2 regions of the Paenibacillus sp. HWE-109 genome follow, and region 2 is predicted to be linked to the other one. Evidence: predicted binding sites of a transcription regulator. Region 2 holds the regulator's gene; the other holds the start of a gene.
The links. Region 2 encodes LexA, which represses DNA repair genes until DNA is damaged. Its sites were predicted from a motif close to CGAACATATGTTCG; they were not measured.

Region 1 (8,189 bases), 1.2 Mb from region 2:
TTCTGAAGGGTAACATGTCTTCCTTTTGTACGTTTCCCAATGATACTTCCAATCGAATTGAAGGGGCTATCTTTTCTAGTCATCATTTCTGTGGCTATCCAACTGATATCGTCAGAATCGCGTCGGAGAAATTTACTTAGAGATGTACCTATTCCTTTTGCTTTCGTATTTATAGTATCAAATAGTTTAATTTCCTCATCTTCATCTAAACTATGGAAAGCTAAAAACGGAATATTTATATCTGAATTTGTTTCACGCACATACTTTTCTATTCCTCCAACACGGTGCTGCCCATCCATTAGAGAAGCCCTACCTTTGCAAAGCAATCTGCCATATGAAGGGCGTTGTTTATCATAGCAAACAAATTCCCAATTAGCTGCAGCGTTTAATAAAATCGGAGTAAAAAGGGCATCTTCCCCTTTAGATAAGTAATACGCAAAATCCGCACATCTTTTGGCATCGACTGGGCGCTGATATCCCTTCCCAGAAGGGTGATCATATGGTTTTACATAAATTAAATTAATTCCAACAGATGCAGGAAAGTAGCTTTGATATGCAACCCTGCCTCGCATCTTGCACTGGAGTACATTTTCAATAACATACTGCTGTGGAAGATTACTCATTCTTTTGGCTCCTTGATATTAGTATATAAAGCCATAATAGTTCTTATAAGATCTAAAATCAAATGGTTATATATGTTATGAGTGTCTGTAAATTAAACACAGACTCCCCTAGTCTGAAATAGAGGTGAGTCCTGTTGTCCAAACTCTCAAAGCACGTAGGAATAAAAATTAGAAATCTTCGCAAAAATAGAGGACTAACCCAGGAACAGCTAGGTGAGCTCGTTGATCTCCCTCAGTCCTACATTGGTGGTATTGAGCGCGGTGAAAAAAATATTTCCTTAGAAACCCTCGAAAGGATTGTTAGGACTCTTAGGGTAGATCCTAGCAATTTATTTAGTGGCTACGACCTTACTAATTCACAGTATGAGAGATCGAAACTATTGGATTCTACGCATCTTTTAATTGAACAATGCTCAGACAAAGAACTAACTTTAATTAAAAAATTGGTTGAAGTTGTAATTTCAGAGGCTAAAAATTAACCAATGAAGCAAAAAACGAGTGCAACTCCGGACTTGTACGGTCCTAGAGATCACTCGTTTTTCTTTTAAATATGTTCTCAATAACTTATTTTAGAAGCTCCGAATACTTCCCTAAACGTTTCATAAGCTCTGCTCGAGCAACATCTCTAATCAAAACAAATTTGTCCTCGTAGCCGCGGCAGATGTATTTGTACCGCAGATTCGAGTCTATCATCTCATCTTCAAACACCTTTATATTTCGTTCTTTCAATAGCTTCCGTACCGCTTGAAGGTCGTTTGTCATGAGATTTTGAATGATATTTGCTGCTTTAACAAAGACCGTTCTCATCGAGTAGGAAGTTCTTTCAATTTCCTGTTTATTCTTTTCAACAATTGAAAGTAACATCGGGAGTAAAACGAAATCCCGGATCGCCTCCAATTCCTCTTTCGTAGGCATTGTAGTTTGAGTTTGCTGTTCGTGTCTCTGCTGAAGTGCCGCACTATGTTCTGGTGACATGAACCTCGTGCTCCATCTACCGTTTCCGTCAAGTAGTTTGCTCAAGCATAATGTCCCCCTATCATAATCGCTCTTTCTTTGGCTTGTGCAGTTTCTAGCAGTGAAGAAGCTCTAATAATTGCTGCACCGCCAAATCTGTCTTTAATACTATCTTGAGCTTTGGCGAGCCTAAGATTTCTTTCGATATCCTCAAATAGATCGAGCTGATGCGTGCTGTCATCTGTCAATTGAGACAGATCTACAGCTAAATGCGTGATGGGATCTCCGTTCCAATTTTTCTTGAACAATTCACGCGCTGCTGTAACAACATGGTGCTCTAGACAAGTCGGCGAAGGTATGGTCATCTGCCTCGAAAATCCTCTCGTCATCGTTCCGGCGCTAACTGTCACTACACGCCCCATGCTCTTGTTTCGTCTGCTTGTTCGGCATACTTCAATCACTAATTCAATCATTAGCGGCTCGATATCCTCCATTGTCTGGTATTTCGTTGACTGTACAGTTCTGCCTCGAGTAATAGATTGCGGCTTCGCAAAAGCTCTTGCAACGACTGGGCTGGGATCAATCCCGCGCGCTGTTTGCCAATAATATTCGGCTTTAATATCGCTTTGTCGTCCCATCCTAATTCGCATGCGCCTTTTGAATTCTGCAAGCTCTAACCGTGCTATATCACCGATAGTATTCAATCCCATTTTTACAAAGTGAGCAGTCATCCGAGACCCTACCATGTACATTTGTGAGACAGGTAACGGCCATAGTATGGACTCGATCTGATCTACTGGCAATTCAAACACGCCACTTTCGCTCTTCTTCGCGAAGTGGTCAGTGGCCATTTTCGCGATCACTTTGTTTGAAGAAATGCCAGCACGAATCCAAACTCCCGTAGAAAGCATAACTTTTGTTTGCATCTGGCGTGCAATTTCTACTGGTGATCCGAAAAGCGACGTTGAACCTGTTACATCAACAAATTGCTCGTCAATGCTCCACGGCTCAACCAAGTCGGTGAAGGTTTCATAAATTTCCGTAATGAGTGTAGAGACATCAATGTACGTCTTCATTCTTGGTCGGACTATAGTAAGATCTGGGCAAGCAGCAAGAGCTTCAAAATTTCGCATCGCAGTTGATACACCATAAGATTTCGCAATGGGACAAGCAGCTAGTACAATACCGCTCTTACGGGCAGGGTCACCAACCGCTATGGGTTTATTACAAAGCTCTGGGTGCGCCGCTTTCTCCACACTGGCATAAAAGCTCTGACAGTCCACGAGCATAATAGCTCGTTCTGATTTCATAGTCACACCACCCAAATAGAAAACATATGTTCGCTTTTATTGTATGCCATTCTCTGCATTTATTAACCTTAACAAAATTTATTTTCGATTATTTTTCTTGTTTATAAATCAAAATTGCGTTTCGCAATTATGTACATGAGTCATTACTAAAAATTCCCTTGATATATAAGGGTTTTATTAAATTATTCTATTATGTACATGAATTTTTGATAGTCTTGTGGCCATCTTCGCCAGAATTTTATTGGAGCTAATCCCAATTCGCACCCTCACGCCCGTTTGCCGAAGCACTTTGCGCTGGATGGCTTCCGCAATAGTTAAGGGATCTCCGAAGAGCGGCAAGCTGGCCGTGACGTCAAGAAACTGTTCATCAATACTAAAAACTTCAACCAGATCGGTAAATTCTTCGTAGATCTTGGTAATCATAAGAGAAATATCAATATAATGCTGCATGCGCGGGCGCATCACGACCAGTTCCGGGCACTTCTTAAGCGCCTCACCCAGTCGCTCTGCGGTCGAAACACCGTACTGTTTGGCAACGGGACAGGCAGCCAGAATGATGCCGGAACGCAAGGCTGGATCGCCTGCAACCGCAACGGGTTTGTCCTTGAAGCCCGGATGATCCGCTTTCTCAACGCTCGCATAGAAACTTTCGCAATCCGCCAGAAATATAGTGCGTTCCTTTCCTTTGCTCACCGTAATCCCCCTCGCATATTCATAAGCGTGGTCATAAGCTCTGCCTTGACTAAACTGCGAAGCATCGTGAAATGGTGAATGTAACCGCGGACCTTGTATTCAACGTGAATCCCCAAGGCATTCATTTCAGTCTGAATAACTTTAATATCTCTTTGCTTCATGCTGCTTTTGAGCTGCTGCAATTGCGGGTAAATGGCATTCTCGACCTCTCTCAGATAAAAGAGCACATGATTATACACGATTTTGTCCTTGTAAATCTTGAGTTCCTCCATATCCCTTGCCAGCATATCGAGTAAAATGGGTAACAGCGTATACTCCTTGATAATTTGAACATCCTCTTCTGTCTCAATTCTTGAACTGACCTTCATTATCTCCACCACCATACGCGAACATGTATTCGTGTTACTTATTATATACCGAACATGTATTCGTTATGCAAGTGATTTTAAATGGAAATAAAATACTGTCATTTTAAGGCTTAAATTAGGAAGGAAAATTGACATTGCAGCCAAAAAAAACCAGAAACCTCAATGGTTTGCTGGTTTTTTCATAACCTTACATTACTTCAAAACAACCGAAGTTAATGCTATCTCTGCTTGCGATGCTCCTTCCGCCGTGACCTTAAGATGCACCTCGGCAAAGCCGCTGCTTGAACGGACAGCATACGATGTGAGCTCCGCTCCTAAACCTTGATCCGTGCCAACAAGCTGAGCCTGACCAATCGCTGCGATCCCTTGCAGAAAGATCGTGTATTCGCCCGGCCTCAAGAAGTTAAGTCTCAAACTGAACTGATTCGTCTGTATATTCAATACGTCAAAAACAACTGGCGCACTAATGCGAAGTTCCTTCGCGCCTACTGTGATTTTCTGCGTGATCGGGTTCGTTCGCTCTCCCAACAACAAACCGAGCAGCTCGGCTCCCTGATAATTCGGATACAGGTAGTCCGATGTTTCCCACTTAAGCAAGCTTGCTGCATCGTAAAGGTGCGTCGGATAGCGGTTATCTGCTGCGGTTGTTTGCCGTGAACCGCTGACGGATAATCCCTCACTGATCTTACGATAATCAATCCCGCCGCCGTTTAGGTAATTTGTCCACAAGCCAGCTCCGTCCATCGCTTCGTACAGTTCCATGAGAGCAATGCCGTAGTCATGACCGGACCATTGGACTGAACGGCCGAACCAGGTTCCCGGCAAGGGTTTGCCATCTGCTCGGTAGATGGACTGCCCAAAAGCTGCAATAGCTCCGTAACGCATGAACGTATGGCTGCCAAAGGAACTGCCTTGCCCATCCGCTTTATCTACCCCATAGCTTCCGTCATCCCATAGGTAGATAAAAGGGAATCCGCGGTTAGCCCATAATTTGGCGGCATCCAAATAGGTGGTTGAACCTGTCAAAGAGTACGCTTCGACGTTAGCTCTTACGGCCACAGCTGCCGTCTCCAGTTCGGGAATCATGTTTCTAAGCTCCCATGATTGTGAGCCTCTTGGCATCCTAAAGCTCTCATTCATATAGTTCAGGCCTGCGAGACCGTAGGTCGTTGCGACAGCGTTGCCCGTCAATCGGGCTTGCCTCAGCATTTTAAAGAGAAATTCAGCATTCGAGCCTGCAGTCACATCGGTTAACTGCCCCATGTAGGGACTTGTTTGGAATCCTTTGCGGGCGATAAATGTCTGATAGTCCCAATACACACCCTCTGTTACGCTGGATGGATTCACCAGCTTTGCTGCAGCAACCAAAGTGTCTACGTTCACAGATTGCAAGGATTCCATCGTCCTTGCTGCGATTCCTTCCAAGTAATAGGGCAGAATATAACCATATGTGGAATAAGTGCTTCCTACCCCCGTCATAGCAGACGATATTCGCTGTTTCGCAACCTCGTCATATTCGCCATATTTACCCAAGACAGCATAAGGCATAACAAATGCTGAGGTAATTGTTGGCGTAGCTGCGGGACCGATTCGGTTCATCCATTTATTGTCTGCAGCGCTCCACAAATTCTCAAAGCTGGTCAAGATCGCTTCACTTTCCTGCTGCATCGTTCCATGCGCATAAGCAAGCGGCTCCGGAAGCCCGTACTCGTCCGTCCAAGTATGAACAGCGCTTGCAATCTCTGTGCTTCGCTTGACAAACAGTTGGGACTTGAGCGTCCATACCTGGTCAGCCGCCAAGTTAAAAGGCTCCCGAATCGGATTCTCATTATTGGCATTGGCCAAGGTTGTATCGTAAAATGCCGGTATCCCGGTTGCGAAGGTAGTATTTTCATTCATCCCATTCAGGATCGAGGGGATAAACAAACTGAGCTTCGTAGATACGGTCTCATTCCCGCGCTCTAGACGATTCGGCAGACCAAAAAATGCCGAAGGCTGGTCATGTACCCCGTCCCATTTCTGACGAGCATCCCACATCAGCCCAAAGAGCAGATCCCCTTTCCTTATAGCCATTAAGGGCACGGTAATTTTGCGTGGATGAGGGACATAGCGATAGGCATCAACGGTGTCTACGACCGCATTCGTGTCCGAGGATCGATTGTTCTTCTCCATCGCATCGAGCCATTCCAAGCCGGGGAATAGCGCCTCGTTGATATAATCCCCCTGCAGATCTGTCGTAGAACGAATTACTTTATGCTGCGAATCAAGCGCAGGGATCCCAGCTTCCCCCAACAGCATCGTCGGTCCGACAATGGCGGCAACATTTCTTATCCTGTCTGCTTGCAGCGAATGCTTCAATTCCAGGTTGCCGTATACACTGTCAGTGACGCGAACGGCTCCCGACCATTCAGCGCCATCTGGAGCCTGGAAAGAGATCTCGAAATCTCGCGGAGCTAGGGATGACGGTGCCGCCGCATACAATTCCTTTACAGTCAATTGGTCCTGACCGACAATTTCCTGTACGCTTCCCAGAGACGGCATAACGGCGATTCGGCTCCATGCGCCGCTTCTCATAGCTTCCACCCATGCAAAACCATAACCTTCTAGTCCTGTAGTTTCAGGTGAAGGATAGACCAACCGCTCCTCCTCATTCCCGATCACCACGTCATCGGGCTGACCGCTGGCCGGGAGGGCCGTGTTCACACTAAAAATGCGCGATACCCCCCTTGTCGCCGGGATACCAAGGCCTTTTACCGAGAAAACGATAGCCCCTGCTCCCGTGCCCTGCACAGTGGCATTATACGTTAAGGTTACGCTTTCACCAGAAGCCAGTTGAGTGACTGACGCGCCCCCGACTGGCGTGATCTCAAGGAAATCAGGGGCATCCAATTGAACAGACAATCCTGTCGCGCCGGCCCCTATGTTTTCCAGCTTAGCTTTGATAACGAAGCTGTCGCCAGGCGATACGATCTCTTGGGGAGAGGTCTCGAATTGGGTCAATCGGATCTCGGCTGGAAGATCCTGCTTTCTAAGCAGGCTAATACCCTTGACGATGAGTGCAATCCCATCCTTCATGCTGGGATAGGTCGCCATCGGGTCGATTCGCAGCTTCGTGATATTCCCCGTCCAGCCGGCATGCTCGCCCATATCGATGATGTAATGCTGAAATTCCGGCACTTCAACCGCCGTATTGCGGAACGCAACCTTCCGTGATTCGCTGAGCTTATTCGTATCGGCTCCTGCATCTGTCCCGAAATAAATGGCTGCATTGGCCGTATGATTCACCTTCATCCAAATGCTCAAATAGCGGTAATCGGCAGGGATGTTGGGAAAGCCAGCATCGTGCAGATCCAGATAGAAATTCGGATTGGAGGTGGAAGCCTCGATAGGCGCGGACGTCGTAAACAGATGAACGCCTTCTGAGTCCCGATAAACATTATCAGTCTCGATATGATTAGCCCAGACACCTTTGTCCGAATTGGCGTCCCAGCCCAATAGATTCGACCATGGAGCTGACGTTTTGCCGTACAAATCATCTTGCTCTTGAGCCAGAATAACCGTAGGGCTTGTAAAATTCCAATCCGTAACCAACGTGTTGCCAAGTGGAACTTTGGTGTACTTAGCAGAAGCGATTGCACCTGCAAGTCCGCCCCGTACCGCCATCGCTTTCAAATAAGTCGTCTCCGTAACGGTAAGCGATACGGTCGGCGCATGCACAATCGTTCCGTTCGCTGCCGTATCGGTCACCGCGTCATAAAGCGGATTCGTTCCATCTGTCGTGTATAGGAGTGAATCCGCATAGACCGATTGCATCACAACAGGCTGGCTCACATGAAAGATAGCAGCGTTCGTCAAAGAGACTGGATTGACACCCGCAACGTACGTTTCTTCCCTCTGCGCCTTGATCTCGCCGTGCAATAGGGCAATGGCCTTGAAATTCGTAGTTTTATCTACGACAAGGGAATCCCCGAAAATGAAATCGCCACTCAGCGGGTACCCATGGGATATGGTGGGTTCAGAGCCATCCAGCGTGTACCTGATTTGTTCTGCCCCAATGACGGAGATGTCAATTTGCTTGGAACCGCCATAGAAGGTTTCTCCTTCCGTTACCGTCAGCTGGGTTTGCAAAGACTGCCCGACATGAACCGTTTTGCTGCGATACATGGTCATATCCGTTTCAATCTGGGTTCTGTCGCTCTTATACACTGGATACAGCTCCACCTTGTAGTCCTTGTTTGGCG
Region 2 (8,189 bases):
GTTTCAATTGTCCATACACAGGGCCCGCTGGAATACCCAGTGCCGCAAGCTTATCGTGCATCAGCTTGCCTGGCTGATCTTTCTCAATAATCCGAAATCCAAAACATTCAATGCGGTGTTCCAACCGCGCTGTTTCAACGGTGAAGCTTTGATCTTCGAAAATGACGCCTTCTTGGTCGATCTCAACAATGTTCAGCGAATAAGTCAAATGTGCACCGCTCACTTCAAGGGCCGTCTCCACAAAACGTTTCAGTCCTGGTGGCCCATAAAGGGTAAGTGGTGTATCCCCGCCCAAATAGGAACGGCTCGACAACAATCCGGGCAAACCATAGAGATGATCGCCATGCAAGTGAGAAATGAAAAGCATCTCTGTACGTCCCAATTTCACCGGTGAATTCAAAATTTGCTGCTGCGTCCCTTCACCACAATCAAAAAGCCAATAAGTGCCGCGTTCTTCCAGCAAATTGAGCGCAATGGAAGTAACATTCCGCTGCTTGGAGGGCATACCCGCCCCAGTCCCTAGAAAATACAATTCCACAATCTAAACTCCTTAACCTACGTTAAAGTAACGTGCTTCTTTATGACCGAATACAATCGCTGAAACGGATGCTTCCGGCTCCATCATGAACGACTCTGTCAGCTCAACGCCAATATCTTCTGGCTTCAGAAGATTGAACAGCTTCGCTTGATCTTCCAGATTCGGACATGCCGGGTATCCAAAGGAGAAGCGTTGACCGATATATTTAGCGCCGAATCGTTCCTGCATCGTCATATCTGCGCGATCTGCAATCCCAAGTACATCCCGCATAATATGATGAATTCGCTCCGCGAAACCTTCCGCCACTTCCAAAGCAGTCGCTTGGAGGGCATGGGATTTCAAGTAGTCTCCGTTATCGCGCCATTCTTTGGCTAATTCATTAATATCATGCCCTGCTGTGACTAACAAGAAGCCAACGTAATCCATTTGACCACTCTCTACCGACTTCAAATAATCAGACAAGCACAGGTACGGCTCTTTATCCTGACGCGGGAACGTAAACGTTTCTAGCACCTTGCTGTGATCCTGCGGGTCATAGATAATGACGTCATTTCCACTCGACTGTGCAGGGAAGAAACGGTACATGCCATGAGCTTTGATAATCCCATCTTTCTGAGCTGCGTACAAAATGGAATCCACCGTATCTTTCAACTGCATAGCCTTCGCATTCTTTTCGCCTAATAGCTGTTCAACCTTGCCTTTCAGACCTAGGTGATGTCCTAGAAGCATCTGCATATTCACATATGGCATCAGATGACTGATGGGGTAATCTCTTAAAATGTGGCGCTCAGTATCCTGTGGCACATTCACGGGCAAATCCTTGGAAACAGCCGACGAACTCACACGAGTTAGCTGTGGCAAAGCTTCTTCTTTCTTCCCGGCGTCCATCACATCGGATTCCAGACTCTCCCTGAGTTCCTGAATAAGTCGTTTGCGTTGTTCAGGATCGCTGAGACGGTTAGCAATGTCGAGACCATCCATCGCATCTTTTGCATAGAGTACGACACCTTCATACTCCGGTTGGATGCGTGTTTTCGTGAACTTGCGCGTAAGCGCGGCACCACCAACCAGAATAGGCACATCAACACCAGCGGTGCGCAGATCCTGAGCGGTAATGACCATTTGCTGAGCGGATTTGACCAATAGTCCTGATAAGCCAATTGCATCCGGCAGTTCTCTGCGGTAAGCTTCGATAATTTGATCCGGCGGTACTTTGATACCGAGGTTTATTATTTTATAGCCATTGTTTGAGAGAATAATCTCCACGAGATTTTTCCCAATATCATGCACATCGCCTTTCACCGTAGCCAGTATGATTTTCCCTTTGACCGCTGTCTCCGATTTCTCCATAAATGGTTCCAGATAGGTTACAGATGCCTTCATAACTTCGGCACTTTGCAGAACCTCAGCTACGATCAACTCATTATTATTGAAAAGGCGTCCAACTTGCTCCATCCCCTTCATGAGAGGTCCATTAATGACCTCAAGCGGCGAGTAAGTTTGCAGCGCTATTTCTAAATCCGTAATCAGTCCTTCTTTCGTTCCTTCTACGACATAAGAACCAAGTCTGTCTTCGAGAGACAGATTCGAAATCTTCTCTTTCTTTTCCACTTTTTTCTCACGGAAATGCGCAACAAACTGGGCGAGAGTTTCATCTGTTGTATTATAAATGAGTTCTTCAGCCAAGTGGCGTTCAGTATCGGGAATCGAGGCATAACGCTCGAGTTTCTCCGTATTCACGATCGCATAATCAAGACCGGCCTTCGTACAATGGTACAAATAAACCGAGTTCAATACTTCACGGCCCGCATCCGGCAATCCAAAGGAAATGTTGCTTAAGCCAAGAATCGTTTTGGCCTTTGGATATTTCTCTTTAATCATCTTGATCCCTTCGATCGTTTCCACCGCAGAGCCAATATATTGCGGATCTCCCGAGCCGACAGGGAACATATTAGGATCGAAGATAATATCTTCCGGATTCATGCCATATTTCTCAGTCAAAAGCTCATAGGAACGCGTGGCAACTTCAATCTTCGCTTCACGCGAAACAGCCTGCCCTCGCTCGTCAATCAGGATACAGACAACCGCGGCACCGTACCGTTTAATCAGCGGTAAAATCCCTTCAAACTTCGTTTCCCCGTCCTCCAGGTTAATCGAGTTAATAATCGCTTTCCCCTGTGAATATTTGAGGCCAAGTTCAATAATATGGTCATACGTCGAGTCAATCATCAATGGAACTTTCACTTTTTTCACAACTTGCTGCATAAATTCTTCAACCGCATAAGCTTCGTCGATATCTGTATCCTGCAAGTTAATATCGATAACATGAGCGCCGTTCTTCACTTGATTCCGCGCGATCTCCGAACCTTCTTCGAACTTGCCTTCTTTAATCAAGCGTTTGAATTTCCGCGAGCCCGAAATATTCGTCCGTTCGCCAACCATGATTGGCCGGTTCTCAGGCTCAATGAATAAAGTTTCAATACCCGACACAGCTGGTAAATGCGTCCCGTTCTGCAATCTTGGCTTGTATTGACCAAGCGTTTCTGCCAAAGCTCGAATATGATCTGGCGTAGTACCGCAACAACCACCTGCGATGTTCAACCAGCCTTGTTCGGCAAAGCCAGCCATTTTCTTGGCTAGAGACTCAGGTGACTCATGATAGTGACCATTCTCATCGGGCAAGCCTGCGTTCGGGTAACAACTGATAGCCGTATCCGCTATATCCGACAACGTACGAATATGATCCCTCATGAACTCAGGACCTGTTGCACAGTTAAGTCCCATGGAAATCGGTTTTAAATGCTCGAGCGAAATATAGAAAGATTCGATATTTTGCCCTGCCAACGTAGTTCCCATCGGTTCAATCGTACCTGATATCATAATCGGCAGCTCAATACCTGTTTTCTCATAGGCTCTGCGAATGCCAATACTTCCTGCTTTCACGTTCAGCGTATCTTGCGAAGTTTCCAATAGAATAGCATCCACACCAGCCTCAACCAGTGCTAATGCTTGCTCATAATAGCTGTCTTCGAGTTCTTCGAAAGTTACACCGCCAGTAACCGATAAGGTTTTGGTGGTTGGCCCCATAGCGCCAACAACATAACGCGGCCACTCCGGTGTTGAGTATTTATTAGCTGCTTCAATCGCCAGTTTGGCTGCAGCAAGATTTAATTCACGGTGACGGTCCTGCAAATCATACTCGGCAAGTACGACACTTGTGGTTCCGAACGTGTTCGTTTCTATCATATCAGCGCCAGCGGCGAAGTAAGCTTCATGAATTTTGCGGATAACATCTGGACGTGTAACACAAAGAATTTCATTACATCCATCTAGATCATCGCTTCCGAAATCCTCAGCTGTTAAGTTCTCTTGCTGAATCATCGTACCCATGGCACCATCGAGGATCATAATCTTTTTCTTTAGCTGCTCTTGAATCGGCGGTTTCGACATTACATGACTCCCTTTCAACTTATCCTAAAGCGTATACGAAATAAAAACGACAATTTATGTTAAGATTTAGTGTAACAGAATACGGCTTCTATGAAAAGATTATGAATTATCTTTATTTCCTATAGGATTTATCGGAAAAATTTTTCTTCATCCATCGACAGCCTTCCTCATTTCCACTATAATACATAGTATATTTACTTAGAAAGAGGGATGCAGCATGGCACAAATAAGAATTCGCAATACCAATGAACGAATTGAAGGCGAAGCAGAAGTTAAAGCCTTCTTGGATAGTCAACAAGTTGTCTACGAACACTGGGATCCAAACAAGCTTCCTGAAGCGCTTCGCGAGAAATTCATCCTGAATGATGAAGAGAAAGATCAGATTATCAGCACGTATGAAGAAGAAATTCGCGACCTGGCCGCTAGACGCGGCTACGAAATTTGGGATGTTATCGCACTATCCGATGCAACCCCAAACATCGAGGAGCTCCTGAAGAAATTCGAACAAGTCCATACACATACCGAAGATGAAATTCGGGGCATCGTGTCCGGCAAAGGCATTTTCATTATTAAATCCGAAAGCGAAGTTGGTTATTTCGACGTTGAACTTGAGCCAGGTGACGTCATTTCCGTTCCTGAGAATACGAACCACTTCTTTACCTTAATGGACAACCGCGAAATCGTAGCGGTGCGCCTCTTCATCGAGAAAGATGGCTGGGTTGCTTACAACATCGATGACCCTGAATTTATCAAAGCGTAATTCATATTAATGAACAAAGCCCAACGGCAAAGGACCTAGCGTCCAATGAACCGTTGGGCTTATGTTTGTTTATCTCTCAAGCGTTGGCAATAATCGGTAAAATATCTTGAAGTCGTGTAACTTCATGTACCGGAACTATCTCGTCACCGCTTTGAAGGCCATGATGGTTAATCCAAATGTTACGCATTCCAACGCTGCCTGAGCCTAGAATATCCGTAGTCAGCTTGTCCCCGATCATAATTCCTTCTTCTGCCTGAATGCCGAGCAATCCCAAGGCATGATTAAAAATGGACTTCGCAGGTTTGCCTTCGCCAAACTCGCCTGATATCACAATGTGATCGAAGTAAGCGGCAATAGTCGGCACGCCAGCTAATTTCTCCTTTTGCAAGTCCGGAGAGCCGTTTGTTAAAAGCAGCAATTGATAATTCCCTTTCAATGCATCTAGAACTTGAAATGTCTCTTCATAGACCAAAGGGCGGCTGCGTCGTTCCGCAGGAAACAATTCCCCCAATTTATAACCCAGCTCACGATCTTCGATTCCAAGTGCACGAAGACCCCTTGTCCAAGATTCCGTCCGGTATCCAGGCGCCAGTTCCTCCAATTTACGAAAGTTCTCATTCTCACCTTGCGTAAAATTAGCCCATAACCCCTCAAAAGGATTAATACCAATCATCTTGGTGAATGGAAACGTATCAAATGTTTCATATAAAGCGCGTGCTTCTTTACGAACAGAAGCTTCTAATTCTACGGGATTCACAGCCACATGTTTGGCAGCTTCCGCACAAGTCGCATCAAAAGCTTCTTGCACACTGCGATCATCCCATAACAAAGTGTCATCCAAATCAAAAAGTACAGCTTTCAACGCCATCATTCATATCCCCTTTTGAATGTTGTTTCTATATGAACAAGCAATTACTCTTCGTCCGTAAACTTGATCGAATCAAGTTGAACTTTAAGATTGCCTCGAAAAGCCTCAATGTACTTCCTTCTTAATTCATTTCGCTCATCGATTTCTGCATCTGTTAAGCCCACTGTTTTGGCTTTGCGTGCAAGCTCGTTGATACGTTCGATGTTTTTATCCATTTCGTCGCTCATAAAGATCCTCCCTAGCAAAAATTCAATATGAATATTACTTTGCCATCCCAATTCAGTAATGTCAAGGAAACAACGAAAAGAGACGTAGGAACATGTCCTCGTCTCAGCTAATTAGTGAGTATGAAATCAATCGCTTTAAGAACCAGGCAGGATCAGTACCTGCCCTTCTTGCAATGAACTGGTGGTCAAATGATTGATTGCTTTGATTTTATCGATATAAGAACGAATGTTCTCCCTATTCTTTTTATGTAAGGAAGCAATCTGCCAAATCGTGTCTCCACGTTGAATAACTATTTTCTCTGGTACTACTATTGAGGAGACTTCTCTGATGACAGCTTGCTTGGCTAGTGATGTACTCGTTGTCGTTGCTGCCGGATCCCCCGCATAGGCCTGCACAATTGCACCAAATGAGAACACGGTTCCAAGAATAATTGCTAACAGAACAAAGCGAACAATAGCTTTAGTATAGCCAGAAGTGAAAGTCATCCCTTTGGATGTGTTAGCGGATCTATGAAGTGTACGTGAGTTGGTTGTGTTGGTATAAGCCATATACATGAGTAATCATCTCCCAAACATTTGTTCTTGTATTAGAATAACACGAACAAATGTTTGAGTCAACCCATTTTCTCGAACTTATGTTTGTACGAACTCGGGTTCTATGTTATACTTTGGGTAATGATTCCCAGTATTGGAGTGATAACTATTGAGCAAGATTTCGCAGCGTCAACAAGCTATATTGGATTTCATTAAGAACGAAGTGAAAGATAAGGGGTATCCACCTTCCGTCAGAGAAATCGGCGAAGCTGTTGGACTAGCATCCAGTTCTACCGTACATGGCCATTTGGAGCGTCTTGAGAAGAAAGGTTTAATTCGTCGAGATCCTACCAAACCTCGTGCTATCGAAATTCTGGGCCTCGATGGCGCAGAAACTCACTTTGCCATTTCAGTCGCGCGTGTTCCCTTAGTTGGTAAAGTAACCGCCGGTGTTCCTATTACAGCAACCGAGAATATCGAAGACTACTTCCCGCTTCCCGTGAGCATGGTCAAAGATAATAACGTATTTATGCTTAGCGTAATGGGAGACAGTATGATTGAAGCTGGCATTCATAATGGCGATTATGTCATTGTGAAACAGCAACAAACGGCGAACAACGGGGACATCGTAGTTGCCATGACAGAAGACGATGAAGCCACAGTGAAGCGTTTCTACAAAGAGCGCGATCATATTCGCCTACAACCTGAGAATTCCGCCTTACAGCCGATTCTCCTCAAGCATGTGACGATTTTAGGACGTGTCATCGGCTTGTTCCGGGATATGTAGTCAACCATCTTAGAATAACAAAGAAACCGAGCGGAGATTGTCTCCCTCGGTTTCTTCGTTTCACAGCCTATTCAACCAACTAAAATACAAGTGCCCAGTTCCCGCCACGAAAAATAGCCTCAACCGTGCCATCTTCCAAATAACCATCAATCTCCAGATCCGATGTCCCAATCATGAAATCAACATGAATCAAGCTCGTATTGCCGCCTCGTGCTTTTAATTCATCTGTCGACAAAGAAGCGCCACCTTGGATATTAATTGGGTAACAACTCCCCAGAGCAAGATGACAGGAAGCATTCTCATCAATACCTGTATTATAAAAAATTCGATTCATGTTAGAAATTGGTGAACCGTAAGGCACAAGGGCAACTTCACCCAAATAGCGGGCGCCTTCGTCCATTTCGAGCAACCGGGCCAAATGTTCATAACCTACTTCCGCTTGATAATCAACGACCTTCCCCTCTTCAAAGCGGAACGAAAAGCGATCCACCAAAGCCCCATTGACATTCAAGGGTTTTGTACTTGATACGGTACCGCGAACACCCGTTCTATCCGGCATCGTAAAGACTTCTTCCGTTGGCATATTAGCCACAAAACGGATGCCACTAGCGTTCGCTTTATCGCCGCCTAACCAAATATGATGCGCAGGCAAATCCACCTCCAAATCGGTGCCCGCCGCGCGATAACGCAGGGTTTTGTATTGTTTCTCATTCAGCAGTTTCCGAACACGTTTCAACTGTTCAATGTGAACGCGCCAAGCAGCTACGGGATCCTCTTCATACACCCGGTTCATTTGAAAAATAGCATCCCACATCGCCTCTACCCGCTGATCTTCTGGCAGATCCGCGTACACCTTGGATGCCCAGGCAACTGTCGGCGCTTTAATAAGGCACCAACTAAACGTACTCGTTCGGACATATTGTTGATACTTCGTACGAGCGGTAGCCGCAGCTTTGGAAGCCCTGGAGATTAGACTAGCCTCAATACCTGCGTACAGATCTGGATCTGGCACCTTAATATTCAGC

Region 1: the regulator LexA is predicted to act here: its motif matches at 2,907-2,920, upstream of LOZ80_RS14070 (DNA polymerase IV).

Annotation. Positions count from the first base shown of each region.
Region 1 covers NZ_CP091881.1:3,365,743-3,373,931, forward strand. The annotation lists gene LOZ80_RS14055 (DGQHR domain-containing protein) at 1-623, opposite strand, end outside; gene LOZ80_RS14060 (helix-turn-helix domain-containing protein) at 758-1,102, shown strand; gene LOZ80_RS14065 (YhjD family protein) at 1,188-1,643, opposite strand; gene LOZ80_RS14070 (DNA polymerase IV) at 1,640-2,887, opposite strand; partial or broken gene LOZ80_RS14075 (Y-family DNA polymerase) at 3,104-3,580, opposite strand; gene LOZ80_RS14080 (YhjD family protein) at 3,577-3,948, opposite strand; gene LOZ80_RS14085 (FN3 associated domain-containing protein) at 4,141-8,189, opposite strand, start outside.
Region 2 covers NZ_CP091881.1:2,193,450-2,201,638, reverse strand. The annotation lists gene rnz (ribonuclease Z) at 1-538, opposite strand, end outside; gene metH (methionine synthase) at 551-3,988, opposite strand; gene LOZ80_RS08745 (1,2-dihydroxy-3-keto-5-methylthiopentene dioxygenase) at 4,206-4,748, shown strand; gene LOZ80_RS08740 (HAD family hydrolase) at 4,825-5,616, opposite strand; gene LOZ80_RS08735 (DUF896 domain-containing protein) at 5,661-5,843, opposite strand; gene LOZ80_RS08730 (LysM peptidoglycan-binding domain-containing protein) at 5,979-6,398, opposite strand; gene lexA (transcriptional repressor LexA) at 6,547-7,164, shown strand; gene LOZ80_RS08720 (aminopeptidase) at 7,244-8,189, opposite strand, start outside.